Regions from separate parts of the Streptomyces sp. NBC_00670 genome, predicted to be linked through region 1. Evidence: riboswitches for the same ligand, from Rfam matches in the RefSeq annotation. Region 1 holds a riboswitch; each other region holds the start of a gene.
The links. A riboswitch is a leader RNA that binds a small molecule or an ion and turns the genes downstream of it on or off. The one in region 1 is predicted to bind cobalamin.

Region 2: another riboswitch for cobalamin. It lies ahead of OIE12_RS25585 (HoxN/HupN/NixA family nickel/cobalt transporter); the one in region 1 lies ahead of OIE12_RS07485 (cobalamin biosynthesis protein).
Region 3: another riboswitch for cobalamin. It lies ahead of OIE12_RS21935 (ribonucleoside-diphosphate reductase subunit alpha); the one in region 1 lies ahead of OIE12_RS07485 (cobalamin biosynthesis protein).
Region 4: another riboswitch for cobalamin. It lies ahead of OIE12_RS01715 (ABC transporter substrate-binding protein); the one in region 1 lies ahead of OIE12_RS07485 (cobalamin biosynthesis protein).

What each region holds. Positions count from the first base shown of each region.
Region 1 covers NZ_CP109017.1:1,677,041-1,684,188, reverse strand. The annotation lists gene cobN (cobaltochelatase subunit CobN) at 1-3,265, opposite strand, end outside; gene OIE12_RS07490 (cobyric acid synthase) at 3,262-4,794, opposite strand; gene OIE12_RS07485 (cobalamin biosynthesis protein) at 4,791-5,744, opposite strand; cobalamin riboswitch at 5,845-5,984, opposite strand; gene OIE12_RS07480 (hypothetical protein) at 6,344-6,559, opposite strand; gene OIE12_RS07475 (inorganic phosphate transporter) at 6,572-7,148, opposite strand, start outside.
Region 2 covers NZ_CP109017.1:5,762,477-5,769,624, reverse strand. The annotation lists gene OIE12_RS25605 (nucleotide pyrophosphohydrolase) at 1-316, shown strand, start outside; gene OIE12_RS25600 (DUF6099 family protein) at 490-966, shown strand; gene OIE12_RS25595 (cell division protein SepF) at 1,015-1,425, opposite strand; gene OIE12_RS25590 (ArsR/SmtB family transcription factor) at 1,526-1,879, opposite strand; cobalamin riboswitch at 2,058-2,269, shown strand; gene OIE12_RS25585 (HoxN/HupN/NixA family nickel/cobalt transporter) at 2,300-3,472, shown strand; gene modA (molybdate ABC transporter substrate-binding protein) at 3,658-4,470, shown strand; gene modB (molybdate ABC transporter permease subunit) at 4,527-5,351, shown strand; gene OIE12_RS25570 (ABC transporter ATP-binding protein) at 5,348-6,451, shown strand; gene OIE12_RS25565 (hypothetical protein) at 6,730-7,148, opposite strand, start outside.
Region 3 covers NZ_CP109017.1:4,911,137-4,918,284, forward strand. The annotation lists gene OIE12_RS21935 (ribonucleoside-diphosphate reductase subunit alpha) at 1-973, opposite strand, end outside; cobalamin riboswitch at 1,098-1,220, opposite strand; gene mctP (monocarboxylate uptake permease MctP) at 1,419-3,029, opposite strand; gene OIE12_RS21945 (DUF3311 domain-containing protein) at 3,026-3,319, opposite strand; gene OIE12_RS21950 (GntR family transcriptional regulator) at 3,495-4,259, opposite strand; gene OIE12_RS21955 (extracellular solute-binding protein) at 4,732-6,012, shown strand; gene OIE12_RS21960 (carbohydrate ABC transporter permease) at 6,379-7,148, shown strand, end outside.
Region 4 covers NZ_CP109017.1:412,429-419,576, reverse strand. The annotation lists gene manD (D-mannonate dehydratase ManD) at 1-695, shown strand, start outside; gene OIE12_RS01730 (mannitol dehydrogenase family protein) at 703-2,181, shown strand; gene OIE12_RS01725 (MFS transporter) at 2,367-3,764, shown strand; gene OIE12_RS01720 (L-idonate 5-dehydrogenase) at 3,761-4,819, shown strand; cobalamin riboswitch at 5,230-5,447, shown strand; gene OIE12_RS01715 (ABC transporter substrate-binding protein) at 5,507-6,520, shown strand; gene OIE12_RS01710 (FecCD family ABC transporter permease) at 6,517-7,148, shown strand, end outside.

The DNA.
Region 1 (7,148 bases):
CCGGTGTCGCCGAGTCGCCCACGTACGCCTCCGGGCTCTCGCCCGTCAGATGGCGGACCATCGCCACCATGCCGCCGTGGTACTGGAAGTAGTCGTCGGCGTCGACGAGGTCGTGTTCTCTCGTGTCGACGTTTTTCGCCGCCACCGCGATCCGCCGGAACGCCGTCTCCATGTCCCCGCGCGCCGCCCGCCCGTCGAGCCCGCGGCCGTACGCGTAGCCGCCCCACACCGCGTACACCTCGGCGAGGTCGGCGTCGGAGCGCCAGTTGCGGGCGTCGATCAGCGGCAGCAGGCCCGCACCGTACGCGCCGGGCTTGGAGCCGAAGATGCGGGAGGTGGCCCGGCGGCGGTCGCCGTGCCCGGCGGTGTCCTCGTCGGCGTGCGCCTTGACGAAGTTGGACCCGGCCGGTTCGTCCAGCTCCGCCACGGCCCGTACCGCGTCGTCGATCAGGCCCACCACGTGCGGGAACGCGTCACGGAAGAAGCCGGAGATGCGGACCGTGACATCGATGCGCGGCCGGCCCAGTTCCTCCAGGCCGACCACCTCGAAGCCGGTCACGCGCCTCGACGCGTCGTCCCACACCGGGCGGCAGCCCAGTAGCGCGAGGATCTCGGCGATGTCGTCGCCCTGCGTGCGCATCGCGGAGGTGCCCCACACCGTCAGGCCGACCGACTTCGGGTACTCGCCGGTGTCGGTGAGGTACCGCTGCACCAGCGAGTCCGCCAGTGACTGCCCGACCTCCCAGCTCAGCCGGGACGGGATCGCCTTGGGGTCGACGGAGTAGAAGTTCCGGCCGGTCGGCAGGACGTTGACCAGTCCGCGCGTGGGCGAGCCGGAGGGGCCCGCCGGGACGTAACCGCCGTCCAGGGCGCGCAGGATGTGCCCGATCTCGTCCGTCGTACGGGCCAGCCGGGGCACGACCTCCTCGCTCGCGAACCGCAACACGGCGACCGCGTCCGGGAGTTCGGTGCCCAGCACCTCGCCTACCAGCGTCTGTCCGGCCTCCGCCGCCCAGCCGCGCGCCTCCATGCCCTCCGCGAGGCGGCGGCAGAGCTGCTCCAGCAGGTCGATCGCGTCGGACGCGGTACGGGACGGGCCGTCGACCAGGTCGGTGAGTTCCACCGGGACCTTCACCCCGGCGCCCGGCTCGGCCAGCAACTCCTTCTCCACCAGGCCGAAGTGGGCGGCGAGCGAGGCCCGCAGCCCCGGCAGCGCGTTCGCCCGCCCGCCCCACACCTGCGAGGCGCGCAGCACGGCGAGTACGAGGTTCACGCGGGGTTCGCCGACCGGGCCGCCGCCGAGGATGTGCAGACCGTCGCGGATCTGGACGTCCTTGATCTCGCAGAGATAGCCGTCGATGTGCATGACGAAGGAGTCGAACTCGTCGTCGTCCGGCTGGTCGTCCACATGCAGGTCGTGATGGAGCTCGGCGGCCTTGACCAGGGTCCAGATCTGCGCCCGTACGGCCGGGGCCTTCGTCGGGTCGAGGTCGCTCACCAGCGCGTACTCGTCGAGGAGTTGCTCCAGCTTGGCGAGGTCGCCGTAGGTGTCGGCCCGGGCCATCGGCGGCACCAGATGGTCGACCACCGTCGCGTGCCCGCGCCGTTTGGCCTGGGTGCCCTCGCCGGGGTCGTTGACGATGAACGGGTAGATCAGGGGCAGGTCGCCGAGGACCGCGTCCGGCGCGCAGCCCGCGCTCAGGCCGAGGCCCTTGCCCGGCAGCCACTCCATCGTGCCGTGCTTGCCCATGTGGACGATCGCGTCGGCGCCGAAGCTGTTCTCCAGCCAGCGGTAGGCGGCCAGGTAGTGGTGGGAGGGCGGCATGTCGGGGTCGTGGTAGATCGCGATGGGGTTCTCGCCGAAGCCGCGCGGCGGCTGAATCATCACGATCACGTTCCCGAACTGGAGGGACGCGAGCACGATGTCGTCACCGTCGACGTACAGCGAGCCCGGCGGCTCGCCCCATGCCTCCAGCATGCCGCCCCGCAGCTCGGGGTCGAGCGTGTCGAACCACTCCCGGTAGTCGGCGAGCGGCACGCGCGCGGGGGCGGCGGCGAGCTGGTCCTCGGTGAGCCACTCCACGTCGTGGCCGCCGGCCTCGATGAGCCGGTGGATCAACTCGTCGCCGCCGGACGGGTATCCGTGCACCCCGTACCCGGCGTCGCGCAGCGCGTCCAGCACCCGGACGGCCGAGGCGGGCGTGTCCAGGCCGACGGCGTTGCCGACCCGGGAGTGCTTGGTGGGGTAGGCGGTGAAGACGAGCGCGATCCTCTTCTCCGCGTTCGGCTTGTGCCCGAGCGCCGCGTGCCGCACGGCGATCCCGGCGACCCGCGCGGCCCGCTCGGGGTCGGCGACGTACACCGGCACGTCGTCCGGGCCCTGCTCCTTGAAGGAGAAGGGGACGGTGACGAGCCGGCCGTCGAACTCGGGGATGGCGACCTGCATCGCCGCGTCCATGGGGGACAGCGCGGCGTCGGACGCCTCCCACTGGGCGCGCGAGGAGGTCAGGCAGAGCCCTTGCAGCACGGGCACGTCGAGGTCGGCGAGCGCGCCGACGTCCCACGCCTCCTCCTCGCCGCCCGCCGACGCCTGGGAGGCGTGGGTGCCACCGGCGGCGAGGACGGTGGCGACGAGCGCGTCGGCCCCCGCCAGCAGCTCGTACAGCCCGGGGTCCGCACCGCGCAGCGAACCGCAGTACACCGGGAGCGCGTTGGCACCGCGCGCCTCGATCGCGTCGCACAGGGTGTCGACGAAGCCGGTGTTGCCGCTGAGTTCGTGGGCGCGGTAGAAGAGCACGCCGACGGTCGGGCGGCCCGGCGCGCACGCGCGTGCCCCGTGCACGCCGTACTCGGGCATCTTGCGCGGCTCGTCGAAGCCCTCGCCGGTCAGCAGCACGGTGTCCGACAGGAACCGGGCGAGCTGGGTGAGGTTGTCGGGGCCGCCCTCGACCAGATAGCGCAGCGCCTCGGCCACCACGCCCGCCGGCACCGACGACTCCGCCATCAGCTCGGCGTCCGGCACGGTCTCCCCGCCGAGCAGCACGGTCGGCACGCCGGACGCCTTCAGCGCGGCGAGCCCGTCCTCCCAGGCCCGCTTGCCGCCCAGCAGCCGTACGACGGCGAGGTCGGCGCCGTCGAGCAGCGCGGGCAGCTCCGCGGCGACGTCCACGCGGGTGGGGTTGCCGATCCGGTACCCGGCACCGGCGGCGGCCCGGGCCGCCAGCAGGTCCGTGTCGGCGGTCGACAACAACAACACTGTGCTCATGCGGGCGCTCCCGGTGGGATGAAGGGCAGTCCTTGCGGCGCGCCGGACTCGATGAGCCGCCACAGCGCGTCCGTGTCCGCGTGCTGTTCGATCAGGTCGCCTAGCCGGTCGAGCTGCTCCTCGCGGAGCGCGGCGAACGACGTGTCCGGGGCGGGGACGAAGCGGCGGCCTGCGGCGGCGGCCACCTCGCGCAGGAAGGCGCGCCGGAAACCGTCCGACTCCAGCGAGCCGTGCCAGTGCGTGCCCCAGACGGCGCCGACCCGGCAGCCGTCCAAGAACGCTTCTCCGCCGGTGACGTCGGCGACCCCGTGGTGGATCTCGTACCCCTCGACGGGCTCGCCGAGGGCCTCGCCGACGGGCCGGGCGAGGGTCTTCCCGGGGGCGAACCGGACCCGTACGGGCAGCACCCCGAGGCCGTCCACCCGCCCGGCGCGCGACTCGACCTCGTCCTCGATGCGTTCGCCGAGGATCTGGAAGCCGCCGCAGATCCCGAGCACCGGCCGCCCCTCGGCCGCCCTGCGCCGCAGCGCGTCCGCGAGCCCCCGCTCCCGCAGCCACTCCAGGGCGCGGACCGTCCCCCGGGTCCCCGGAACCACCACGAGATCGGCGTCGGCCAGCTCCTCCGGCCGGTCCACGAACCGCACGACGACGCCGGGTTCGGCGGCGAGCGCGTCGACGTCCGTGAAGTTGGACATCAGCGGGACCGCGCACACGGCGACCCGCAGCACGTCCTCGCCGACCGGCGGCGCGGTGTTCGACTCCCGTACGGTGCCGCGCAGCGACACCCTGAGTCCATCCTCTTCATCGATGCCGAGTCCGTGCCGGAACGGCAGGACGCCGTAGGTGGAGCGGCCGGTGAGGCCGTGCAGCATGTCGAGGCCGGGTTCGAGGAGCGAGACGTCGCCCCGGAACTTGTTGACGAGGAACCCGGCGACCAGCTCCTGGTCCTCGGGAGAGAGCAGGGCGACGGTGCCGAAGAAGGAGGCGAAGACGCCGCCCCGGTCGATGTCGCCGACGACGACCACGGGGAGCTTCGCGTTGCGCGCGATCCCCATGTTGACGATGTCGGTACGGCGCAGATTGATCTCGGCGGGGCTGCCCGCGCCCTCGCAGATCACCGCGTCGTACGTGGCGCGCAGCTCGGCCAGGGAGTCGAGCACGGTGCCGAGCAACCGCTGCTGCCGGCCGCCGTGGTAGCCGCGGGCGCTCATCTCGCCGACCGGCCGGCCGAGCAGCACGACCTGGCTGCTGCGCTCGCCGCCCGGCTTCAGCAGGACGGGGTTCATCAGCGCGGTCGGCTCGATCCGGCACGCCTGGGCCTGCATGGCCTGCGCGCGCCCGATCTCGGCGCCCTCGCGGGTGACGAACGAGTTGAGGGACATGTTCTGCGCCTTGAACGGCGCGACCTTGACGCCCTGCCGCGCCAGCCACCGGCAGATACCGGCGGTGACGACGCTCTTCCCGGCGTCGGAGGTGGTTCCGGCGACGAGCAGCCCGCCGCCCGGCCGACGGTCGGTGCCGCCGCTCATGACATACGTCCCTTCGTCCGACGGCGCCCGAACACGAGCCGCACGCCCGCGCACACGCCCAGCGCGAGCCAGCTCACGCGTCGGGAGAGCCGCGCCGCGCGCTCGATGTCGTCCGTCCGCACGGCGCGCCCGGTGCCGTTGAGGACCGGACGGTGCTCCACACGCCCCGCGTAGGACAAGGTGCCGCCGAGCCGCACCCCGAGCGCCCCCGCGAAGGACGCCTCCACGGGACCGGCGTTGGGGCTCGGATGCCGGGACGCGTCCGCCCGCCAGGCCCGTACCGCACCCCGGGGGTCCGGTCCGGCGACGGCCGCGAGGACGGCGGTGAGCCGCGCCCCCGGCGCACCGGCGAGGTCGTCCAGGCGTGCGGAGGCCCAGCCGTAGCGCAGATGACGGGGGGAGCGGTGACCCACCATGGCGTCCAGCGTGTTGACGGCCCGGAAGCCGAGCAGCCCCGGCACACCGGCGACGGCGCCCCACACCAGGGCGCCGACGACGGCGTCGGAGGTGTTCTCGGCGACGGACTCGACGACCGCCCGCGCGATCCCGTCGGCGTCCAGCGCCTGCGGGTCGCGTCCGCACAGATGCGGCAGCCGCGCCCGGGCGGCGTCCACGTCACCGGCCTCCAGCGCCCGCCCGACGGCCCGCGCCTCGCGGACGAGCGAGGTGCCGCCGACGACGGCCCAGGTGGCGGTCGCGGTCAGGGCGATCGAGGCGGCGGGGGAGCGGCGTACGGCGCGCGCGGCGACGGCTCCGAGCGCCGTGGCGCCACCGGCGCACACGACGGTGTGCAGCGCGCCCCAGCCACGGTGGTCGCGCCAGAGCCCGCGCTCCACGGCGGCCGCGGCACGGCCGAACACGGCGACCGGATGCCCGCGGCGCGGATCGCCGAGGAGCAGGTCGCCGAGGAGGCCGGCGGTGGCGCCGTACGCGAAGCGTTCGGCACCCACGGGGTCAGCCGGCCGTGGGATCGGTCAAGGTGTCGCTGGTGAACCTCGGTCGGCAGCCGCGCATGGCGATATGTCCTCACTCAGGGTGTCCACGCCCTGGTTCGACGAGACCGGCGGTGAGAGTTCCTGGCTCCCGGGATTCCTACCCCGGTGACAGTGGCGGGACCGCGCCGGATTTCCACCGGCTTCCTCTCCTGCCGCCGCATTGGCCCCGGCAGTCCACCACGCGCCCGCACAACAGGTCAACCTGCCCCTGACCTGCTGTGCGAAGTCCCACACCCCCCACCACGAACCCGCCGCGGAACGGTGGCCCGTAAGGGGCGCGGGGCGCGACGAACGCAAGAGCCGCGCCCCATGAGGGGCGCGGGCAACTGCGCGACAAGCCACAACGAGCCCGCACCCGCCCAAGAACCCCACCCACCCGAGCTCTCAGGCGCCCTCTCCCACCCACCCCAACTCCCCACCCCCCCCCGGGGGTCCAAGGGGCAGCGCCCCTTGAGGGACGGGAAGGGTAGGGGCGGCGGGGGCGAAAAAAACCCACCCCCGCCCACCACCACGGCTACAACACGACCACGGCTACAACACGACCACGGCTCCGGCTACGCCACGATCAGATGAATCCCGTACGCCACAGCCGCCGCACACGCGGCAAAGCACACGTACGCTCCCGTCGCGGCAAGCACGGCCCCCCCACCCCGCGCCGACTCCCTCTTCGTCAGCCCCACGATCCCGAGCGTGAACAACCCCACCAGCCCCACCGTCACCACGAGCGAGACCCCGAACACGGAACCCAGCGCAACCCAGTCGATCTTCATGCCGTCCGCTCCTTACACCGTGGCCGCACGGTTGGGTTCCGCGGCCGGCCCCGCATCGGCGGCCGGCGCGGGAATGGTCGCCTGCAACCCCGCCCCCGCCGGGGGCACCCCCACCGGCGGCGGCGCCACCGCGGCGATCGCCGCGGTCACCACCCCCGGCGACTCGACGGCACCGGAGCCGGCCTCACCCGCGTCGAGTTCATTGACGTTGTCCACGGTCACCGGCGTCCGCCGCGACAGCACCCAGATCGTCCCGGCCCCCGCCACCAACAGCGCACCCGTGACCACCGTCCCCCACGTCCCCTGCTTCGTGAGGAACTCCGCCCCCGCCCCGACCAGCCCCGCCGCCGGCAGCGTCAGACACCAGGCGACGAACATCCGGGTCGCGGTGGACCAGCGGACCACCCCGCCCCGCCGCCCGAGCCCGGAGCCCATCACCGCACCGGAGCAGACCTGGGTGGTGGAAAGGGAGAAACCGATGTGCGAGGAGGCGAGGATCGCCGTCGCCGCACTGGTCTGCGCGGCGAACCCCTGCGGCGGCGCCAGATCCGTCAGCCCCTTGCCGAGGGTGCGGATGATCCGCCAGCCA
Region 2 (7,148 bases), 4.1 Mb from region 1:
GCGCGGCTGGTGGCCGCACCACACCCCGAAGAACCTGGCGGCCGCGCTGAGCGTGGAGGCGTCCGAACTGCTGGAGATCTTCCAGTGGCTGACACCGGAGCAGTCGGAACGGGTGATGACGGACCCCGAGACCGCGTTCCGGGTCCGGGACGAGGTCGCTGACGTGCTGGCGTATCTGCTCCAGCTCTGCGAGCGGCTGGACGTCGACCTGCTGACGGCGCTGGACGAGAAGATCGACCGCAACGAGATCCGCTTCCCCGCACCCGCCCCGGTGCCCGAACCGGGGACTGCCCCGGAGCCCGCCCCCGAGGCGTGAACCCCACCCTCCTTCGTCACTCCATGTAGTGATGATGTTGTCCACCATCGGCCCTCTGTCCACAGATTTCGGACGACCTCTGGCTTTTCGACTGGATGACCTTCACTCTGGGTAATGAACAAGGGAGTCGGGTGGGCGCGTGGCGAGCGCGCCGGAGGGAACGGGGGCAGCGCATGGACGCGGTGCGGCTCATCGTGGAGAGCAGGCGTGCCCTGACGGACAGCGAGGACGCCTTACGGATCACGGCGGAGGCGTGGCAGGCCTACGCCCTGGCGCAGGCGATCGGCAGCCGGCTCGCGGTGTCCGGCCCCCCGCAGCTCCGCGGCGAGGCGCTGGGGCTGACGGAACTGGCGGGCAGAGGGTGCGGGGTCCTGGACGCCCCGCCACCCCTCGTCGCCGATCTGCGCGCCGCGCACCTCACCGAACTGGGCGACGCGCGCAAGGCATTGCTGGAACTGGGCTCGCTGCTCGTGGAGGTGGCCATGTCACTGGTCGCCCTCGCGAGCACGGCGGGAGAGGAAGGGGCGTACTGGCAGTGCATGGAAGCGATCGACGCGGCGGACGAGTCCCGGGACCGTGTCCAGGAGATGCTCCGCCGTCTGGCACTGACGGAGGAGGAGCCCACCCGCTGGGACGCGGCACTGGGCTGACCCGGGCGCGGAGCCGTTCGGAACCACGGCGCCCCGCGCCCCGCGCCCCTACTGGGGCGGGGTGACCTCCGTGTCCGGTGGGGTGAGGAGGAAGACGTTCTTGTCGACCCGGTGCATGCCGCTGGCCAGGCCGAAGACGACTCCCGTGCTGAAGTCGAGGACGCGCTTGGCGACCTCCGTCTCCGCGTTGGTGAGATCGAGGAGGACCGGGACGCCGGCCATCAGCGTCTCGGCGACGTCGCGGGCGTCGGCGAAGACGTTGACCCGCAGGACGACGAACCGGCGCCTGGCCTCCGTCTCGGCCTCGGCGTAGGCCCGGTGGTCGTAGGAACGGTGGTCCACCGCCGACGGCCAGGCGTCCCGGCCACGCAGCGGCACGACCTGGGCGAGCCCTTCCCACTGTTCGTCGGTGACATCGTGGCTGTTCACCGGCCCTCCCCGTCGGCTCGCACTGGTCATCTGCACGGGCCAATTCTTACGCATCGTCACCCGATCGGCCGAACGCGACACGGTCCGCGACGCCCCCGGCATCGCGGCCGGTCTGCCGATCCGATGCGGTTCAGGTGGTTCTGACCAGTTTCAGAAGGTCCAGCATCACCGGGTCGATCACCCGGTACCGCACGATCCGCCCCTGCCGCTCCCCCGCCACCACCTCCGCCGTCCGCAGCAGCCGCAGCGCCTGCGAGACCGCCGGGTCGTTCATGCCCGTGGCGATGGCGAGGTCGGAGACGGCGAGCGGTCCCGTCCGGTCGAGGGCCAGCAGGAGGGAGAGCCGGCCGGGGTCGGCGAGCAGGGAGAAGCGGTCGGCCCAGGCGCGTACGGCCTCCGGCTCACCGATGGCGGCGATGGCCTCGCACACCCGGTGGCCGTCGATGGTGCGCCGGTCGGCACGGTCGGCGGGGACGAGATGCATGCGGGCATTGTTCCAGGCGGACGGCGGACGGTGGCCGGTTCCGGGGCTTTCGGATCGTCCTCGCGTGCTCCGCGGCGTCCGCGTGATCTGTGCCACCTGCCACACCTGCTCTGCGTGATCTGTCCCACCTGCAACACCTGCGCAGATATGCAGTCTTGCAGGTGTCGGCGGGCGCCCCCTATGGTGGCCGGGCCGTGGTGCTCGGGAAGACCGGTGCAGGCCCCTTTCGGGGGGTCGAGTCCGGAGCGGCCCTCGCCACTGTGATCGGGGAGTTCCCGTCCCGTGCCGCCCTCGGGTGGCGCCACTGGTCGTGCGCACGCACGGCCGGGAAGGTTGGGGCGGGCGCGTCGACCCGTCAGCCAGGAGACCGGCCACGGCATCTCACGAAGTGATCCACGAGGTGCTGGAGCGTGATGCGAAATGGCCCTGCCCGCGCGCCCTTCCGGGCGATCGTCCGCGACCCCCGCGGCCCCCACAGACCCCGCGACCCCCGCGGCCGACGCGGCCGCCGTCCCCACCGTCTCCTTCCGCTGGCGGCGTGAGGACACCGTCCGTACCGCCGGACTGCTGGCGGTGATCCTGGCCCTGCACGTGGTGGCGTTCGGGGTGCTGTTCCTGCTGGTGGTGCCCGAGCACTACGAGGTCGGCTCCAAGGCCTTCGGCATCGGGCTCGGCATCACCGCCTACACGCTCGGCATGCGGCACGCCTTCGACGCCGACCACATCGCGGCCATCGACAACACCACCCGCAAGCTCATGGCCGACGGCAAGCGTCCGGTGTCGGTCGGGTTCTGGTTCGCGCTCGGGCACTCCGGCGTGGTGGTCGCCATGGCCGCGCTGGTGGCGGGCGGCGCCGCGCTCGCCGGCACGCTGCTGGACGACGGCTCGCGCACGCACCAGGTGCTGGGCGTGGTCGGCACCACCGTCTCCGGCGGCTTCCTGTATCTGATCGCCGCCCTGAACCTGGTGGCGCTGCTCGGCATCCTGCGGGTGTTCCGGGCGATGCGGGCCGGCACGTACGACGAGGAGGCGCTGGAGGCGCATCTGGACTCGCGGGGGTTCATGAACCGGATCCTGGGCCGGCTCACCCGCTCCATCAGCCGTCCGGGGCAGATGTTCCCACTCGGCTTCCTCTTCGGGCTCGGCTTCGACACCGCGACCGAGGTGACGCTGATGGTGATGGCGGGCAGTGGTGCGGCCGCGGGGCTGCCGTGGTACGCGATCCTGTGCCTGCCGTTGCTGTTCGCCGCCGGGATGAGCCTGTTCGACACGCTGGACGGGACGTTCATGAACTTCGCCTACCAGTGGGCGTTCTCCAACCCGGTGCGCAAGGTGTTCTACAACCTGACGATCACGGGGTTGTCGATCGCCGTCGCGTTCGTGATCGGGACGATCGAGCTCGTTGGCGTGCTGCACGAGAAGCTGGATCTGACGGACTCCGTGACGGGGTGGATCGCGGGGCTGGATCTCGACAACGTCGGGTACGTGATTGCCGGGCTGTTCGTGGTGGTGTGGGCGTTGGCCATCGGGTACTGGCGGCTGGCTCGGGTCGAGCAGCGGTGGGGGCGGCCGCGGGCGGCCGACGGCGGGTGAGGGGGCACGGGGCTCCGCCCCGTTTCGCGCAGTTCCCCGCGCCCCTGATGTAACGCACGTGCCAGGTTGATTCGCTAGACACCGTTGCTTCTGCTGGCGATCTGGTGCCCTCTGCCTCGTATCTGCGAGAATATGATCAGGGTGGCCATGAGGTGTGACGCCCAGGCAGAGGGAGACCTTCAGTGATGACCCGTATGTCCCGCCGTGCTCGTCGGCGGGTGTTCGCCGGGGTCGGTGTCGCCGCCGTGCTGGTGGCGGCCGGTGCCTGTTCGTCCGATTCCGATTCCGGTTCCGGTTCCGGTTCCGATGACTCGGCGAAGGTCTCCGGGACGGTGACCGTGTTCGCGGCGGCCTCCCTCCAGGAGAGCTTCACCGCGCTGGGGAAGACGTTCGAGAAGCGGTACCCGGGCACGAAGGTCACCTTCAACTTCGGCGGCAGTGACAGCCTCGCCGCCGGGATCACCGGCGGCGCCCCCGCCGACGTGTTCGCCTCCGCCAGCCCGAAGACGATGAAGACAGTGACGGACGCCAAGGACGCGGCCGGTACGCCGTCGACCTTCGTGCGCAACCGTCTGGAGATCGCCGCCCTGCCCGGCAACCCCGACAAGATCTCCTCCCTGAAGGACCTGACGAAGTCGGGGCTCAAGGTCGTCCTGTGCGCCAAGACCGTGCCGTGCGGCGCGGCCGCGCAGACCGCGCTGGAGGCGAGCGGCCTGAAGCTCACCCCCGTCTCGTACGAGCAGGACGTCAAGAGCGCGCTGACGAAGGTGGAGCTGAAGGAGGCCGACGCGGCCGTCGTCTACCGCACCGATGTGAAGGCGGCGGGTGACAAGGTGGAGGGCGTGGAGTTCCCCGAGTCGGCCAAGGCCGTCAACGACTATCCGATCGTCCAGCTGAAGAACGCGGAGAACGCGGCCGGGGCGAAGGCGTTCATCGCCCTGGTGAAGTCGGCGGAGGGCCAGAAGGTGATGAGCGCGTCCGGGTTCCTCTCACCGTGACGGGCGGGCTTCGACGTGCGCGGCCGGTCCGGGGCGGCCGTCGCACGGGCGCCCCGCTGCCGGGCGGCCGACGCACCCGCGTCCCGCTGCCGGGCGGCCGTCGCACCGGCGCCCCGCTGCCGCTGCTGCTCCCTGCCCTGGTGGGCCTCCTTTTTCTCCTGCTGCCGCTGCTCGCGCTGCTGCTCCGGGCCCCGTGGCGCGATCTCCCGGACCAGCTCACCAGCGCGCAGGTCTGGCAGGCGCTGCGGCTCTCGCTGCTGAGCGCGACGGCCGCGACCGCCGTCAGTCTCGTCCTCGGCGTGCCGCTGGCCTGGCTGCTGGCCCGTACCGAGTTCCCCGGGCGCGGCCTGCTGCGGGCGCTGGTGACGCTGCCGCTGGTACTGCCGCCTGTGGTGGGCGGTGTGGCACTGCTGCTGGCACTCGGCCGCAACGGGGTGGTCGGGCAGTGGCTGGACGAGTGGTTCGGGGTCACGCTGCCGTTCACGACGACGGGCGTGGTGCTGGCGGAGGCGTTCGTGGCGATGCCGTTCCTGGTGATCAGCGTGGAGGGCACGCTGCGGGCGGCCGACCCGCGCTACGAGGAGGCGGCCGCCACGCTGGGGGCGTCCCGGTTCACCGCCTTCCGCCGGGTCACGCTGCCGCTGATCGCGCCCGGCGTGCTGGCGGGCGCGGTGCTGGCGTGGGCGCGGGCGCTGGGCGAGTTCGGGGCGACGATCACCTTCGCCGGCAACTTCCCCGGCCGTACGCAGACGATGCCGCTCGCGGTGTACCTGGCGCTCCAGAACGACCCGGCGGCGGCGATCGCGCTCAGCCTGGTGCTGCTCGCGGTGTCGATCGCGGTGCTGGCCGGGCTGCGCGACCGCTGGCTGACGGCGTCATGAGGACGGTGGGCGAACCGGTGGAGGCGGCACGGACCGACGAGGGTCTCGACGCGCGGCTGCTCGTCTCCCGCGGCTCCTTCCGTCTCGACGTCACGCTGACCGCCGCGCCCGGCGAGGTGGTCGCGCTGCTCGGCCCGAACGGCGCGGGCAAGACGACGGCACTGCGGGCGCTGGCGGGCCTGGTCCCCCTGTCCGACGACGGTGACGGTGGCAGCGGTGGCCGGCTGCGGCTGGACGGGGTGCCGCTGGACCGTACGCCGCCCGAGGCCCGCCCCGTCGGCGTCGTCTTCCAGGACTATCTCCTCTTCCCGCATCTGACCGCGCTGGACAACGTGGCGTTCGGGCCGCGCTGCCGGGGCGCGTCCAAGGCGGAGGCGCGGGCGCAGGCCGCCGAGTGGCTGGCGCGGCTGGGGCTGGCCGAGCACGCGGGCGCCAAGCCGCGCCGGCTCTCCGGCGGCCAGGCACAGCGGGTCGCGCTCGCCCGGGCGCTGGCGACCCGGCCCCGGCTGCTCCTCCTCGACGAGCCGCTGGCCGCGCTGGACGCCCGGACCCGGCTGGAGGTACGGGCCGAACTGCGGCGCCGGCTGGCCGAGTTCGAGGCGGTCGCGGTGCTCGTGACGCACGATCCGCTGGACGCGATGGTGCTCGCCGACCGGCTGGTGGTGGTGGAGGGCGGCCATGTGGTCCAGGAGGGCCTGCCGGCGGACATCGCCCGGCATCCCCGTACGGACTACATCGCGCGGCTGGTCGGACTGAACCTGTACCGGGGCGAGGCCGAGGGCCACACCGTACGGCTGCTCGACGGGGGGCCGTCGATCACGACGACGGAGGAGCTGTCCGGCCCGGCGTTCGTGGCGTTCCCGCCGAGCGCGGTCACGCTGCACAGCGAACGCCCGGTGGGGGCGAGTGCGCGGAACCTGTGGCGGTGCGAGGTGGCGGGCCTGGAGACCCACGCCGACCAGATCCGCGCGGACCTGACCGGCGACCTCCCCGTCCTGGCCGACCTCACGACGGTCTCCGCGGCCCAACTGGACCTGCGGCCCGGCGCGACGGTCTGGGCGACGGTGAAGGCGACGCAGACGCACGCGTATCCGGCGTGACGGGGGCGCGGAAGAGCTCGGGGGCGCGGTAGAGCTCGGGGGCGCGATAGAGCTCGGGGGCGCGATAGAGCTCGGGGGCGCGATAGAGCTCGGGGGCGCGATAGAGCTCGGGGGGATGGGGTTTGTTCGGCGGGTGCGGCTGCGTCGTGGCTTGTCGCGCAGTTCCCCGCGCCCCTTGAAAGCGGGGGGCGCCCCCTGCTTTCAAGGGGCGCGGGGAACTGCGCGAAACGGGGCGAAGCCCCGTGCCGGGGTCGAAGGGGCGGAAACCCTCCCCGCACTCACCCCCGCGCCACCCACACCCACACACCCTCGTACCGATGAACCGCCCACCCGTGGGCGAACCCCGGCGGAGGGGCGCCCGGCGCCGTGAGCGCCGCCACCGGCATCCGCGCAGCCGCCGCCACGATCTCCCCCGCCGTACTGTTCTCGTTGTGCCCGCCGACCTGCGCCGACGCACACCCCGCGTAGTACGCGACGGGAATCGCCTCACGCCCCGTCAGCAGACACGGCGCCCGCACGCCGAGCCCGTGCAGCGCGGCCGCCGTACGCGCCCACCCCCGCCGCCCCGCCGCCGACCGCTCCACCACCGAGTCGAGCACCGCGAGCTGCACCGCCAGGTGCCCCAGAAGCCCCGCCACGACCAGCGCCCGCGCAACCCCCGTACGCCACCCCCCGGACCCCGCGCTCACCAGCCGCA
Region 3 (7,148 bases), 3.2 Mb from region 1:
CGCCGGTGTTGTCCCGCAGCTCCAGGAACTCCTCGACGTCCGCGTGCCAGGTCTCCAGGTAGACCGCCGCCGCGCCCTTGCGCCGGCCGCCCTGGTTCACGGCGGCCACCGAGGCGTCCAGCGTCTTCAGGAACGGGACGATGCCGTTGGAGTGCCCGTTGGTGCCGCGGATCAGCGAACCCCGGGCGCGGACGCGGGAGTAGGCGATGCCGATGCCGCCGGCGTGCTTGGAGAGCCGGGCGACCTGGTGGAGGCGGTCGTAGAGGGAGTCCAGCTCGTCCTTGGGGGAGTCCAGGAGGTAGCAGGACGACATCTGGGCGTGCCGGGTGCCGGAGTTGAAGAGGGTGGGGGAGGAGGGGAGGTAGTCCAGGCGGCTCATCAGGCCGTACAGGGCGGCGACCTCGTCCACGGACCGCGTGCTGTCGTCCTCGGCGAGTCCGCAGGCGACCCGCAGCAGGAAGTGCTGCGGCGTCTCGACGGCCTTGCGGGTGAGCGGGTGGCGCAGCAGATAGCGGCTGTGCAGGGTGCGCAGGCCGAAGTAGCCGAAGCGGTCGTCGGCGTCCGGGTCGATCAGCGCGTCCAGGCGGTCCGCGTGCAGCCGTACGAACGCGGCGGTGCGGTCGGCGATCAGGCCCTCGCGGTGGCCGGTGGCGACGGAGTCGGTGAAGGAGACGACGCCCTGCGAGGCGGCCTCGGCGCGGATGCCGAGGGTCAGCAGCCTGGCGGCCAGCCGGGAGTGGGCCGGGTCCTCGGAGATCAGCCCGGCGGCCGCCTCCGTGGCCAGCTCGCGCAGCTCGGCCTCGTCGGCGTGGGCGGACCGGCCGCGCAGGGCCGCGGCGGCGACCCGGCCGGGGTCGGCGCCCTGGAGGTCGACGGTCAGCGCGGTGAGGGTGCGCAGCAGGGCGGCGCCGGGGCCGTCGGGTTCCCCGACCGCCGGGGGCGCCGGGGCGGGAACCGCCGGGGCGATGGTCATGGGTGCTCTCCCTCGTTCGGCACGGGCCATGACGAGGACAGGGAGCAACACGGTGGCGCGCGGGTGCGCCGGGTCGCGTCCCCGGCCCATTCCACGAGGCCCGGACGTCGGGCACCCGGCCGGACGGCCGGGCGCACTGCCGGCAGGTCCTCGGACTCACCTCGACGCGCGTACGCGTGGATACACCGTTGCGGGACAGCTCCGGATTCACACCGGATTCCCCTGCGGCGGCAGCGTGCTGAGCATACATGTTGTGGCGGACGGCCGGTTGAGGGACCAGATGTTGTGTCGGACGCGGGCAGGGAGTCTCGGGAGGGCGGCCCGGCACGAATCCCGGGGAGGCGGCCCACGCGCGAACCCCGGGGAGGCGGCGCACGCACCAAGGCCGCGACCGCCCCCGAGGGGCAGCCGCGGCCTTCCGCGCACGTGGCGCGTATCGCGACGACTAGTGCGACGTCCCCGCCGTCGCCGGCGGGAGCTCCGGCTCGACGCCGGCGTCGCCGACGTCCACCGTGTAGTCGTCCGCCGTCGTCTCGTCGACGCCCTCCGGCGCCTTCGCCGCCCGCAGGACGAACGTCAGCACCACCGTCACCACCACGTTCAGCACGAACGCGGTCAGACCGATGTAGCCGATCTCCCCGATGCCGGGGATCTCGTCCGAGGACCCGCCGAAGTGCTTCTGCGTCGGCGAGGCCACGCCGTACGCGGCCACCGTGCCGTACACCATGCCGACCGCCCAGCCGGCCAGCAGCGCCCAGCGGTGGAACCAGCGGGTGAACAGGCCGCCCACCAGCGCGGGGAACGTCTGCAGGATCCAGATGCCGCCGAGCAGCTGGAAGTTGATCGCCACCGTCTTGTCCATCGTCAGGACGAAGACCAGCGCGCCCACCTTGACCAGCAGCGAGACGAACTTGGAGACCTGGGCCTCCTGCTTCGGCGTCGCGTCCGGCTTGATGAAGTCCTTGTAGATGTTGCGGGTGAAGAGGTTCGCCGCCGCGATCGACATGATCGCCGCCGGCACCAGCGCGCCGATCCCGATGGCCGCGAAGGCCACACCCGCGAACCAGTCGGGGAACATGTTCTCGAACAGCTGCGGGATGGCCAGCTGGCCGTTCTTCACGGAGATCCCGTCCGCGATCGCCATGAAGCCCAGCAGCGCCAGCAGACCCAGCATCAGCGAGTACAGCGGCAGGATCGTGGTGTTGCGCCGGATCACCTCACGGCTGCGCGAGGAGAGCGTCGCCGTGATCGAGTGCGGGTACATGAACAGTGCCAGCGCCGAGCCGAGCGCGAGCGTGGCGTACGTCCACTGTCCGCCTGCGGCCGGGATCACGCCGCCCGCGCCCGCCTTCGCGAACTTCTCGCCCGCCGAGGCGAAGATGTCGTCGAAGCCGCCGAGCTTGATCGGGATGTAGATGATCGCGACCGCGATGACGATGTAGATGAGCGCGTCCTTGACGAACGCGATCAGCGCGGGGGCCCGCAGTCCGGAGGAGTACGTGTACGCGGCCAGGACGCCGAAGGCGATCAGCAGCGGCAGGTCCTTCACGAACCAGTTGGTGTTCTCGCCCCCGCCCACGCCCATCACGTCGAGCACCGCCTGGATGCCGACGAGCTGGAGCGCGATGTACGGCATCGTCGCCAGGATGCCGGTCACGGCCACCGCGAGCGAGAGCCCCTTGGAGCCGAACCGCCCGCGCACGAAGTCGGAGGTGGTGACGTACCCGTGCCGGTGGCTGACGGACCACAGGCGCGGCAGGAAGGTGAAGACCAGCGGGTACACCAGGATGGTGTACGGCACGGCGAAGAACCCGGAGGCGCCCGCCGCGTAGATCGCGGCCGGGACGGCCACGAAGGTGTACGCGGTGTAGAGGTCGCCGCCCAGCAGGAACCAGGTGATCCAGGTGCCGAACGACCGTCCGCCCAGACCCCATTCGTCCAGGCTGTGCTCGTTCTCGGCCTTGCGCCAGCGGGCCGCGAGGAAGCCCATCGCGGTGACCAGCACGAAGAAGAAGATGAAGACGCCGAGTGCGACGCCGTTCACGCCGTCCTTCATTCCGCCGCACCTCCCTTCGAGGAGGCCGCCGAGGCCGCGGAGGCGTCACGGGAGGCCCGCCCGCGCTGGTCGAACTGCCACAGCTTGTAGGCGGTCACCGTCAGCACGGTGGAGATGAGCACCCACAGCATCTGGTACCAGTAGAAGAACGGGATGCCGATGAACGTCGGGTCGGTCTTGGCGTACGAACCGACCCACAGCATCGCCACGAACGGCGCGACGAGGCAGAGGCCGATGGCGACCCGCAAGGGCGTCACCACCCCTCTGCCGACTCCTGGGGCATCTGACATGTGCGGCTCCGTCCCCTCGCTGGTCAACCGGGCAATGCGCAGGGAAATCTAGGTCACCGCGTCCAGGGAACGGAACCCTTGTCCGCATAACGGTTGGGGAAGGCGACGAAAAGGGGACAGGTGGTCACGGTAGGTCACGCACCCGTCCCGAACATGGCGTGAGCCCGGGAGCCGCTCAGTCCAGCGGCCGCTTGAGCCGAGCCACGAACTTGTACCGGTCGCCCCGGTACACCGACCGCACCCACTCCACCGGCCGGCCCTCCTTGTCCAGGGAGTGGCGGGAGAGCATCAGCATCGGCAGCCCCACGTCCGTGCCGAGCAGCCCGGCCTCGCGCGGCGTGGCCAGCGACGTCTCGATCGTCTCCTCGGCCTCCGCGAGGTGGATGCCGTAGACCTCGGCCAGCGCGGTGTAGAGCGAGGTGTACTTCACCAGCGAGCGGCGCAGCGCCGGGAAGCGCTTGGCCGACAGATGGGTCGTCTCTATGGCCATCGGCTCGGCGTTGGCCATGCGCAGCCGTTCGATGCGCAGCACCCGGCCGCCGGCGGTGATGTCGAGGAGCTCCGCGAGCCGGTCGTCGGCGGTGATGTACCCGATGTCCAGGAGCTGGGAGGTGGGCTCCAGGCCCTGTGCGCGCATGTCCTCGGTGTACGAGGTCAGTTGCAGGGCCTGCGACACCTTCGGCTTGGCCACGAACGTGCCCTTGCCCTGGATGCGCTCGAGCCGTCCCTCGACGACGAGTTCCTGCAGCGCCTGGCGCACGGTCGTGCGCGAGGTGTCGAACTCCGAGGCCAGCGTGCGCTCGGGCGGGACCGGGGTGCCGGGCGGCAGGGTGCGGGTCATGTCGAGCAGGTGCTTCTTCAGGCGGTAGTACTTCGGCACGCGCGCCGTACGGACGGGTGCTCCGCCCTCGCTCTCCGCACTGCTGACGTCGGTGCTCATGCTCCGCCTTCCCGGCTCGGTGCCGCGGGGGCCGACGGGTCCCGCCGGTCACGGCTCACATCGTGGCACGGCTTCGTGTGGGTGACTCCACACGTTCCGTGAGGGGATCCCGCGCACGCGTGCCGGGGACCTCCTTTGTATACCGCCAGCCGACCGCGGTGGTCTAGTCCACCGTCCGCCCAGTGGTCCACCCAGTGGTACACCCACCGGAACCGCTGCCGACCTGGCCTTTTCGCATCCTTCCTACGTAAAGGTTCTTGCATATGTAGGTCCCATAACGGACGCCTCACGCGGGCTCCAACGCCCTTGACACTCCTATTGGTCCGGGCCAAGCTCCCCCTACTGGTCTACACCACTGGACCAGGTCCCGGCCCCACGGGCAACGCACGTACGCGGCACGTCGCCGCGCAGCACTTCGTCGCGGCACGCCGAGGGGGACAGGGGGGTTCGTGGCATCCCTGAGGAGGGTGGCGTGAAGCGCAAGCTGACAGCCGCGATCGGTATCGCGGGCATGATGGTCTCCATCGCGGCGTGCGGGGGCAGTGACGACGGGGACTCGGCCAAGGGCGCGGACGCCAAGGAGCTGACCGTCTGGCTCACGGTGGACGCGCAGAACAACTGGCCGGCGCTGGTCAAGGCCGCCGACAAGGCGGTGCAGAAGAAGCACCCCGGCATCAAGATCAAGCACGAGTACTACGGCTGGCCCGACAAGAACACCAAGCTCGACGCCGTCCTCGCCACCGACAAGGCGCCGGACGTGGTCGAGATGGGCAACACCGAGATGCTCGGTTACATGGTCAAGGGCGCCTTCGCCCCCGTCGACGCGGCGAAGTTCGACAACTCCGACGCCTGGCTGGACGGCCTGAAGGCCTCCGTCACCTACGAGGGCAAGACCTACGGCGTGCCGTACTACGCCGGCGGCCGCGTCGCCAACTGGCGCAAGGACGTGGCGGCTTCGGTCGGGGTCAAGACGCCCCCGAAGACGTACAAGGAGCTGACCGCCGCCCTCGACAAGATCCAGAAGAAGGAGGGCTCGAAGTTCAGCGCCTGGTACCAGCCCACCCGTGACTGGTACGCGGCCATGTCCTTCGTCTACGACGCGGGCGGCTCCATCGCCAAGGAGGACGGCGGCACCTGGAAGGCCAACCTCTCCTCGCCCGAGTCCCTCAAGGGCCTGAACGAGTTCAAGAACGTCGTCGACACGTACATGCACGGCGACAAGACCAAGGACGAGTCCGACCGTTACATCGTCTACGGCCAGGGCAAGTCGGCGATGATCTTCGGTGCGGCGTGGGAGGGCGCAACCTCGGCCGACCCGAAGAACGACAAGACCGGCAAGCTCAAGGACAACCTCGAGAACTTCGTGATGCCGGGTCCGTCCGGCAAGAACATGCCCGTCTTCCTGGGCGGTTCGGACCTCGCGATCCCGGTGAAGTCCAAGGCGCAGGGCGTGGCCGCCGAGTGGATCAACGCGTTCACCGGCAAGGACGGCCAGAAGGGCCTGATCGCCAAGGGCAACCTGCCCAACAACAAGACCGACCTCGCGACCCTGAAGGACGACCCGGCCACCGCGGTCCCGGCCACCGCGGCCGAGTCCAACTGGTTCGTGCCGATGGCGCCCGGGTGGGGCCAGGTCGAGAAGGCGCAGGTGCTCCAGACGATGCTGCAGAACATCGGCACCGGCAAGAAGTCCGTCGAGGCCGCCGCCAAGGAGGCGGACGCCGCGATCGACAAGGTCATCAACACGAAGTGACCCGGCAGGGGCCCCGTCGACGGCGACGGGGCCCCGCCCGGCGTGCGCGGCGGGCCCCGCGCGCCGGCCGGGCGGTGAAGGCCGGCCGCAGAACGCCGGGCACCCCGGGGCGGCCGTACGGCACGGGGGTCCGTACGGCCGCGGGGGCGCCCTCCGCGGGGCCCGGTGGCGGAGCGACGCCCGTGCGGCCCTACCGCCTCCGCAGGACGCCGTGCGGCCGTACCGCCCCCGCAGGACCCCGCCCGGCCCCGCAGGGCCAGCCCGGCCCCGCAGGGCGACGCAGGGCCAACCCGGCCCCGCCCGGCCCCGCCGGGGCCGTACCCCGCACGACCCCGTACGACCTGAGGGACCGCTGAGGAGCGCGCGATGAGTGCCGCCAACACCACCACCCCTGCCAAGGTGCCGCCCCCGCGGCAGGCGCCGCCGCCACCACCGGACGTCCCGGGCCGTCCCCGCAAGCCGCGTGCGGCGGCCGGGGCCGCGGTGCCCTGGGGACTGCTCGCGCCCTGTCTGCTGGTCCTCGTCGTCGTCCTCGGCTATCCGCTGGTCCGTCTGGTCACGCTCTCGTTCCAGAAGTTCGGCCAGTCGCAGCTGTGGGGCTTCCAGCCGGCCGAGTCCGTCGGCTTCGACAACTTCGCCACCGTGCTGGGCGACAGCGAGTTCTGGGCGGTCGTCGTCCGCACCATCGTCTTCGCCGGCGGCAGCGTCATCTTCACGATGGTCGTCGGCATGCTGATCGCCCTGCTGCTCCAGCGGGTCTCCGGCTGGGTGAAGACGCTGGTCAACATCGCCCTCGTGGCCAGCTGGGGCATGCCCGTCATCGTGGCCACCACCGTCTTCAAATGGCTGTTCGACTCCGACTACGGCGTCTTCAACGCACTGCTGAGCAAGCTCCCCGGCGTCGACCTGGTCGGCCACAACTGGTTCGCCAGCGGGCCGCAGGGCCTCGCCGTGATCATGCTGCTCGTGGTGTGGGGCGCGGTGCCGTTCGTCGTCATCACCCTCGGCGCCGGACTCACCCAGGTGCCCAAGGAGATGGAGGAGGCGGCCCGCCTGGACGGCGCCGGCGCGTGGGGCGTCTTCCGCTACGTCACGCTGCCGATCCTCAAGCCGATCATCGTGATGCTGACGACCCT
Region 4 (7,148 bases), 1.3 Mb from region 1:
CCCACTCCCTGCCCGAGGAGCAGCCCTGGTCCACCGAGGCCTATCTGGACTTCGCGCCCACCTACCTGGAGGCCGTCCGCGACCGCTTCGGGTTCGACTTCCACCTCCTGCACGACGTGCACCACCGGCTCACCCCGATCGAGGCCGCCCGGTTCGGCAAGCGGGTGGAGGACTGCCGGCTGTTCTGGATGGAGGACCCGACCCCGGTCGAGAACCAGGAGTCCTTCCGCCTCATCCGGCAGCACACCACGACCCCGCTCGCCGTCGGCGAGGTGCTCAGCTCCATCTGGGACGTCCAGCACCTCATCACCGAACAGCTCATCGACTACGTCCGCACCACCGTCGTGCACGCCGGCGGCATCACCCACCTGCGCCGCATCTTCGACCTCGCCGCGCTCTACCAGGTCCGCACCGGTTCCCACGGCGCCGCCGACCTCTCACCGATCACGCTCGCCGCGGCCGTCCACCTCGACACCGCCGTCCCCAACTTCGGCATCCAGGAGTACATGCCGCACGTCGAGGAGACCGGGGAGGTCTTCCGCAGCGAGGTGCGCTACGCCGACGGCATGCTGCACGTCGGAGAGGCCCCCGGGCTCGGCGTCGAGTACGACGAGAAGGCCGCCGAACGCTTCCCCTACGACCCCCGCTACCTGCCCGTCGCCCGCCGCCTCGACGGCTCGGTCCACGACTGGTGAGGGCCCCGTGACCCAACAGCACGCCCCGAGCGACCTGAGCCGGGACACCCTCTCCCGGCTCGCCCCCGCACACCGCCCGCTCGTCGACCCCCGCGAACTGCGGCCGCGCACCGTCCACTTCGGGCCCGGCGCCTTCCACCGGGCCCACCAGGCCCTCTACACCGAGACGGCCGCCGCGCGCTCCGGCGCACCCTGGGGCATCGTCGCTGTCGCCCCGCGCTCCGCCGGGACGGCCGCCGCCCTGCGCGCACAGGACTGCCTGTACTCGGTCACCGACCGCGCGCCCGGAGGGGCCCGTACGCGCGTGGTCGGCGCCCTGGTCGACGCGCTGACGATGCGCCCCGACGCCGACCGGGTCGACGCGCTGCTCGCCTCGCCCGAGGTCACCACGGTCACGCTCACCGTGACCGAGAAGGGCTACGCCCGTGACGCCGACACCGGCGGACTGGACGCGGGGGCAGCCGGCATCGTCGCCGACCTGGCAGCCACCGGTGGGACGGGCACCGCGGACATGGTCACCGTCGTCGGCCGGCTCGCCGCGTCCCTCGCCGTCCGCTTCCGCGGCCCGGCGGCCCCGCTCTCCGTCGTCTCCTGCGACAACGCGGCCGGGAACGGGGCGGCACTTGCCCGTGTCGTACGCGAGTTCGTCGAGCGTTCCGCCTGGCCCGACCGGCGGGCGCTGCTGGACTGGCTCGCCGCCGAGGTCGCCTTCCCCGACACCGTCGTCGACCGCATCGTCCCCGCCACGACCGGTGAGGACCGCGAGGCCGCGGCTGCGGCGCTCGGCCTGCGCGACGCACTGCCCGTAGCCGGGGAGCCCTACCGGCAGTGGGTCCTCCAGGACTCCTTCCGCGCGGAGCGCCCGCCCTGGGAACACGGCGGTGCGCTCTTCGTACCGGACGTCGCCCCGTACCAGCTCACCAAGCTGCGCCTGCTCAACGGGGCGCACTCCGCCATGGCGTACCTCGGCGCCGCCGCCGGGTGCCGGACCGTGGCCGAGGTGATGGAGACGGAGTGGGGTGAACGGCTGGTCCGCGCCTACTGCGCGGAGGTCGCCCCCACGCTGCCCCCGGGCGGCCCCGACCCGGCGCGCTACACCGACGACCTCGTCGAACGGTTCCGCAACCCGGCGATGCGGCACCTGTTGCGTCAGATCGGGTCCGACGGGTCCCTGAAGATCCCCGAGCGGTGGATGGGACCGTTGCGGGCACTTCGGGTGGCGGGGGCCGCCACGCCGGTACTCGAGCTGGCGCTGGCGGCGTGGGTGGCGGCCACGCGGCCCGGGGCCGACGGTGGCCAGGTCCACGGAACCACGGACCCGGCGGCGGAGGCGCTCGCGCGGTGCGGGCATGCCGGTGATCCGGCATCCGTCGTCGGCCGGCTGCTGACGACGATCGGCGCGGCGGATCTGGCGGGCGCGCCGGATCTCGTCGCGGCCGTGGCCGCGAGGCTTCCCGCGCTGCGCGCGGGGCGCGTCGAGCTCTGACGCGGGGAGTCGGGGGCGGTGCCGCGCGTGGGCGGGTGCGGGGGCGCGAGTGTCGACGCCCTCCTCACGACCCCGGCCAACCCGACCAACCCAGGGGCGCGGGGAACTGCGCGAGCAACCACGACGTACCCGCACCCGCCCACCCGCCGTACCCCACCCCCTTTGGCGACTCACGGAGGCACACGATGACCCACACCACCCACGCCCCGCCCGGCAGGGCGACCCGGACCACCCGGGATCTCACCCGCGCCGCCGTGTCCGGGTGGCTCGGTACCGCGATGGAGTTCATGGACTTCCAGCTCTACTCACTCGCCGCGGCCGTCGTCTTCAACCAGGTCTTCTTCCCCGACGTCAGCCCCGCCATCGGCCTGATCGCCGCGATGGCGACCTACGGCGTCGGGTACGTCGCCCGCCTCGCCGGCGCCGTCCACTTCGGCCGCCTCGGCGACCGGATCGGTCGCAAGAAGGTGCTGTTCCTCACCATCGTGCTGATGGGCGCGTCCACCACCCTCATCGGCGTCCTGCCGTCGTACGCCACCCTCGGCATCGCGGCCCCGATCCTGCTCGTCGCGCTCCGCCTGATCCAGGGCTTCGGCGCCGGCGCGGAGATCGCGGGCGCCACCGCGATGCTGACCGAGTACGCCCCGTCCGGCCGCCGGGGACTGATCTCCTCCCTGGTCTCGCTGGGCACCAACTCCGGCACACTGGCCGCCTCCGGGCTGTGGGCCGTGCTCCTCGCCACCCTCTCCGAGGACCAGATGCTCGCCTGGGGCTGGCGTCTGCCGTTCCTGTGCAGCTTCCTGCTGCTGCTCTTCGCCGTGTGGCTGCGCACCCACCTCAAGGAGAGCCCGGTCTTCGAGCAACGCCCCGACGTGGTCGACGGTGTCGCGCTCTCGCGCAAGGAACTGCAGGCCGACGGCGGTCCCGGGACGGAGCCCGGCGCGGCCGGTGCGCACACCCTGGAGGCCGGGCTGCGCCAGCGCAAGGGCCGGGCCTTCTTCCTCGCGCTCGGTCTGCGCTTCGGCCAGGCCGGCAACTCGGGGCTCATCCAGACCTTCCTGGTCGGCTACCTCGCCACCACCCTCATGGTGGACCGCTCCGTACCCACCACCGCCATCGTCTACGGCTCACTGCTCGGCTTCGTCACCGTGCCGGTCGTCGGCCTGCTCGGCGACCGCTTCGGCCGCCGGCCCGTCTACCTCGCGCTGACCGCGCTCACCATGGTCGTCGCCGTACCACTGATGTACGTCATCGCCAACGGCGGCACCGTGGCGCTCACGATCGCGGTCGTCCTCGCCCTCAACATCGGTGTCCTCGGACTGTTCTCGCTGGAGAGCGTCACCATGGCCGAACTCTTCGGCTCCCGCACCCGGTTCACCCAGCTCGCCGTCGCCAAGGAGATCGGCGGCATCCTCGCCACCGCCGTCGGACCCGTCATCGCGGCGACGCTCACCGCCGCCACCCACCACTGGTGGCCCATCGCCGCGATGCTCGTCGGCTACTCCCTCATCACGCTCGTCTCCGCCTGGGTCGCACCCGAGACGAAGGGGCGCGACCTCGTCCGATGGGAGGACGCGGCATGAAGGCCGTCGTCGTACACGGTGCCGGTGATCTGCGCATCGACCAGCTGCCCGATCCGGTACCCGGCCCCGGTGAGGTGCTCGTCGCCATGGAGTGGGGCGGGATCTGCGGCTCCGACCTGGCGTACTGGCGGCACGGTGGGTCCGGTACGGCCGTGCTCAAGCACCCCATGGTGCTCGGGCACGAGGTCGCCGGGCGGGTCGTCCGCACGGGGCCCGGTGTGCGCGGGTTCGAGGGCGGGCAGCCGGTCGCCGTCCATCCGGCCCGGGTGGTCGGGGACGAGGTACTGCCGGAGCGGATCGCCGGACGCACCAACCTCCACGCACGGGTACGGTACTTCGGCTCCGCCGCCTTCGATCCGCACACCGACGGGGGGTTCAGCGAGCTCAAGGCCGTGCCGGCCGGGCAGCTCAGGGTGCTGCCGGACGGGGTGAGCACGCGGGACGGGGCGCTGGCCGAGCCGTTGGCGGTCGCGCTGCACGCCGTGCACCGTGCCGGTGACCTGCGGGGGCGGACCGTACTGGTCAACGGGGTGGGGCCCATCGGGTCGTTGGTCGTCGCCGCGGCGAGGCTGCGGGGTGCGGGGGCCGTGGTCGCCGCCGACATCGCGGAGTCCTCGCTCGGTGTGGCCCGGGCGTTGGGCGCGGGGGAGGTGCGGAACACCGGGCGGGGCGAGCGGTTGCCGGACGACGTGGAGGTGGTGTTCGAGGCGTCGGGGGCGCCGGGCGCGCTCGGGCCCGTGCTGCGGGCCACTGCCCGTGGGGGGACGGTGGTGCAGGTGGGTAACTTGCCGGGGGCCGAAGTTCCCGCGGTGCTGGGGGAGTTGGTGACGCGGGAGATCACGTGGGTGGGGTCGTACCGGTTCGTCGACGAGATCGGTGAGGCGTTGCGGGCGTTGGGGGAGGGCTTGGACCTGTCGCCCTTGGTGACGCATGAGTTCGGGATCGAGCGGGCGGGGGAGGCGTTGGTGGTCGCGGGGGACCGGGGGAGTGGGAGTGGGAAGGTGATGTTGCGGCTCGGGGGTGGTGCGGGGGGTGTGGGGAGTGGGGTAGAGTAGATCTTGGAAGTGCCGCCGGGGTAACCGGGCGGTGAACTCCAGGCGTTGGTCGTCCAAGGAAAGACGCCCCGCTTCCTGCGGGGAGATGCAGGTGCAAGGCCTGCCCAGCGCTCGGTGAGGCCCATTCCGACGGTTGTCGGGGTGGGCCTCTTTTTGGTTTTCGCCCCCGCCGCCCCTACCCTCCCCCAAGCTCTCAACTTCGTTCGAGCAGGGGGGACCCCCATCCTCCCTTCAAGGGGCTCCGCCCCTTGGACCCCGGGAGTGCTTTGTCGGCTGACCGCCGGTGGGGGCTGGTCGCGCAGTTCCCCGCGCCCCTTACGGGCGCGCTTCTCGCGCCCCCGCGGCGGAGCCGCAGATGCAATACAGCCCCGCGCCCCTTACGGGGCGCTGGTTCGTGGCGGGTGGGGTTCTTGTACGCTGCGGGGGCCAGTCGTGCCGCACCATGGCCAGGGAATCCGGTGGGAATCCGGAGCTGACGCGCAGCGGTGAGGGGGACGGGCGGGGCATCTCTACGCCACTGGGAGTGGGAGGGTGCCGGCGGTACACCGCCGGTGTCGACCTCTCCTCGGGAAGGCGCCTCGTCCGGACGAACCCGAGTCCGAAGACCTGCTGGCACCTCCGCGCCCGTGCGCGGGGGAAGTCCACCGGCCAGGCTCCGCGTTCGAGCCCCGACAATCGAGGCGTTCCATGTTCCGTCGTGCCGCGCTGTTCGTCGCCCCTGTCCTTCTCGTCACCGCCTGCGCCGGCTCCGGCGTCCCAAGCGGCGGGGACACCGAGGGCGCCGTCACCCTCACCAACTGCGGGCACAAGGTGACCCTGAAGTCGCCGCCGCAGCGTGCCGTCTCCCTCAATCAGGGCACCACCGAGATCCTGCTCGCCCTCGGTCTCGCCGACCGCATGGCCGGGACCGCCACCTGGACCGACCCCGTGATGAAGGGACTGGAGAAGCAGAACGCCACCGTGCCGAGGCTGGCCGACAACAACCCCTCCTTCGAGAAGGTGCTGGACGCCGAACCCGACTTCGTCACCGCCTCGTTCGTCTCCACGCTCGGCAAGGGCGGCGTGGCCACCCGCGGCCAGTTCGAGGAACTCGGCGTGCCCACTTACGTCTCGCCCTCCGACTGCGCCGCCGGCAAGGACAACGACAGCGGCGGCGACGGCTCCCGCAGCACGCCGCTCACCCTCGACACCGTGTACGGGGAGATACGCGACCTGGCCCGTGCCTTCGGCGTCGACGCGCGGGGGGAGAAGCTCGTGGCGCGGCTGAAGAAGCGGGTCACGGACGCCACCGACGGGCTCGACGCCTCCGGTGTCTCCCTCATGTACTGGTTCGCCAACTCCCAGTCGCCCTATCTGGCCGGCTGCTGCGGCGCCCCCGGCGCCATCACCCGTGCCGTCGGCGCGGAGAACGTCTTCGACGACACGCACGACGAGTGGCCGCAGATCAACTGGGAGACCGTCGCCGACCGCGACCCGGACGTCCTGGTGATCGGCGATCTGACGCGCAAGTCGCAGACGGCGGAGTCCGCCAAGGCCAAGATCCGGTTCCTGGAGAGCAACCCCGCCACCCGCCATCTCACCGCCGTCCGCGAGAAGCGCTACGTCCTGCTCAGCGGGCAGGCGATGAACCCTTCCCTGCGCACCGTCGAGGGCATCGAGCAGGTCGCCGCGGGGCTGCGCGACTTCGGGCTCGCGAAGTGAGCGCGCGGGTCGCGCTGCTGACGGGTGGGGGGCTGCTGGCGCTGGCCGTGTCGGTCGCGCTCGCCGTGACCATCGGGCCCGCCGACATCTCGGCGGCGGACGTGTGGGCGTCGGTCGCCTCGCACGTCGGCCTGGGAGAGAGCGCGCTCGCGCCGCTGCGGGACGGCATCGTGTGGAACCTGCGGATGCCGCGCACGCTGCTGGCCGCGGTGTGCGGGGCGGGGCTCGCGCTGTGCGGGGCGGTGATGCAGTCGCTGCTGCGCAATCCGCTGGCCGACCCGTTCGTTCTCGGCGTCTCCTCCGGTGCCTCCACCGGGGCGGTCGCGGTGGTCGTCCTCGGGGTGGGCGGAGGAGCGGTGTCGCTGTCGGCGGGCGCGTTCGTCGGGGCGCTGCTGTCGTTCGCTCTGGTGCTGCTGCTCAGCCACAGCCTGGGCGGCAGCACGGACCGGGTGGTGCTCTCCGGGGTCGCCGCCATGCAGCTGTTCTCCGCACTGACCTCCTTCGTCGTGCTGACGTCGGCGGACGCCGAGACCACCCGGGGCGTGCTGTTCTGGCTGCTCGGCTCGCTGACCGGCGCGGGCTGGTCGGAGGTGCTGCTGTGCTCCGGCGTGCTCGGCGTCGTCCTGCT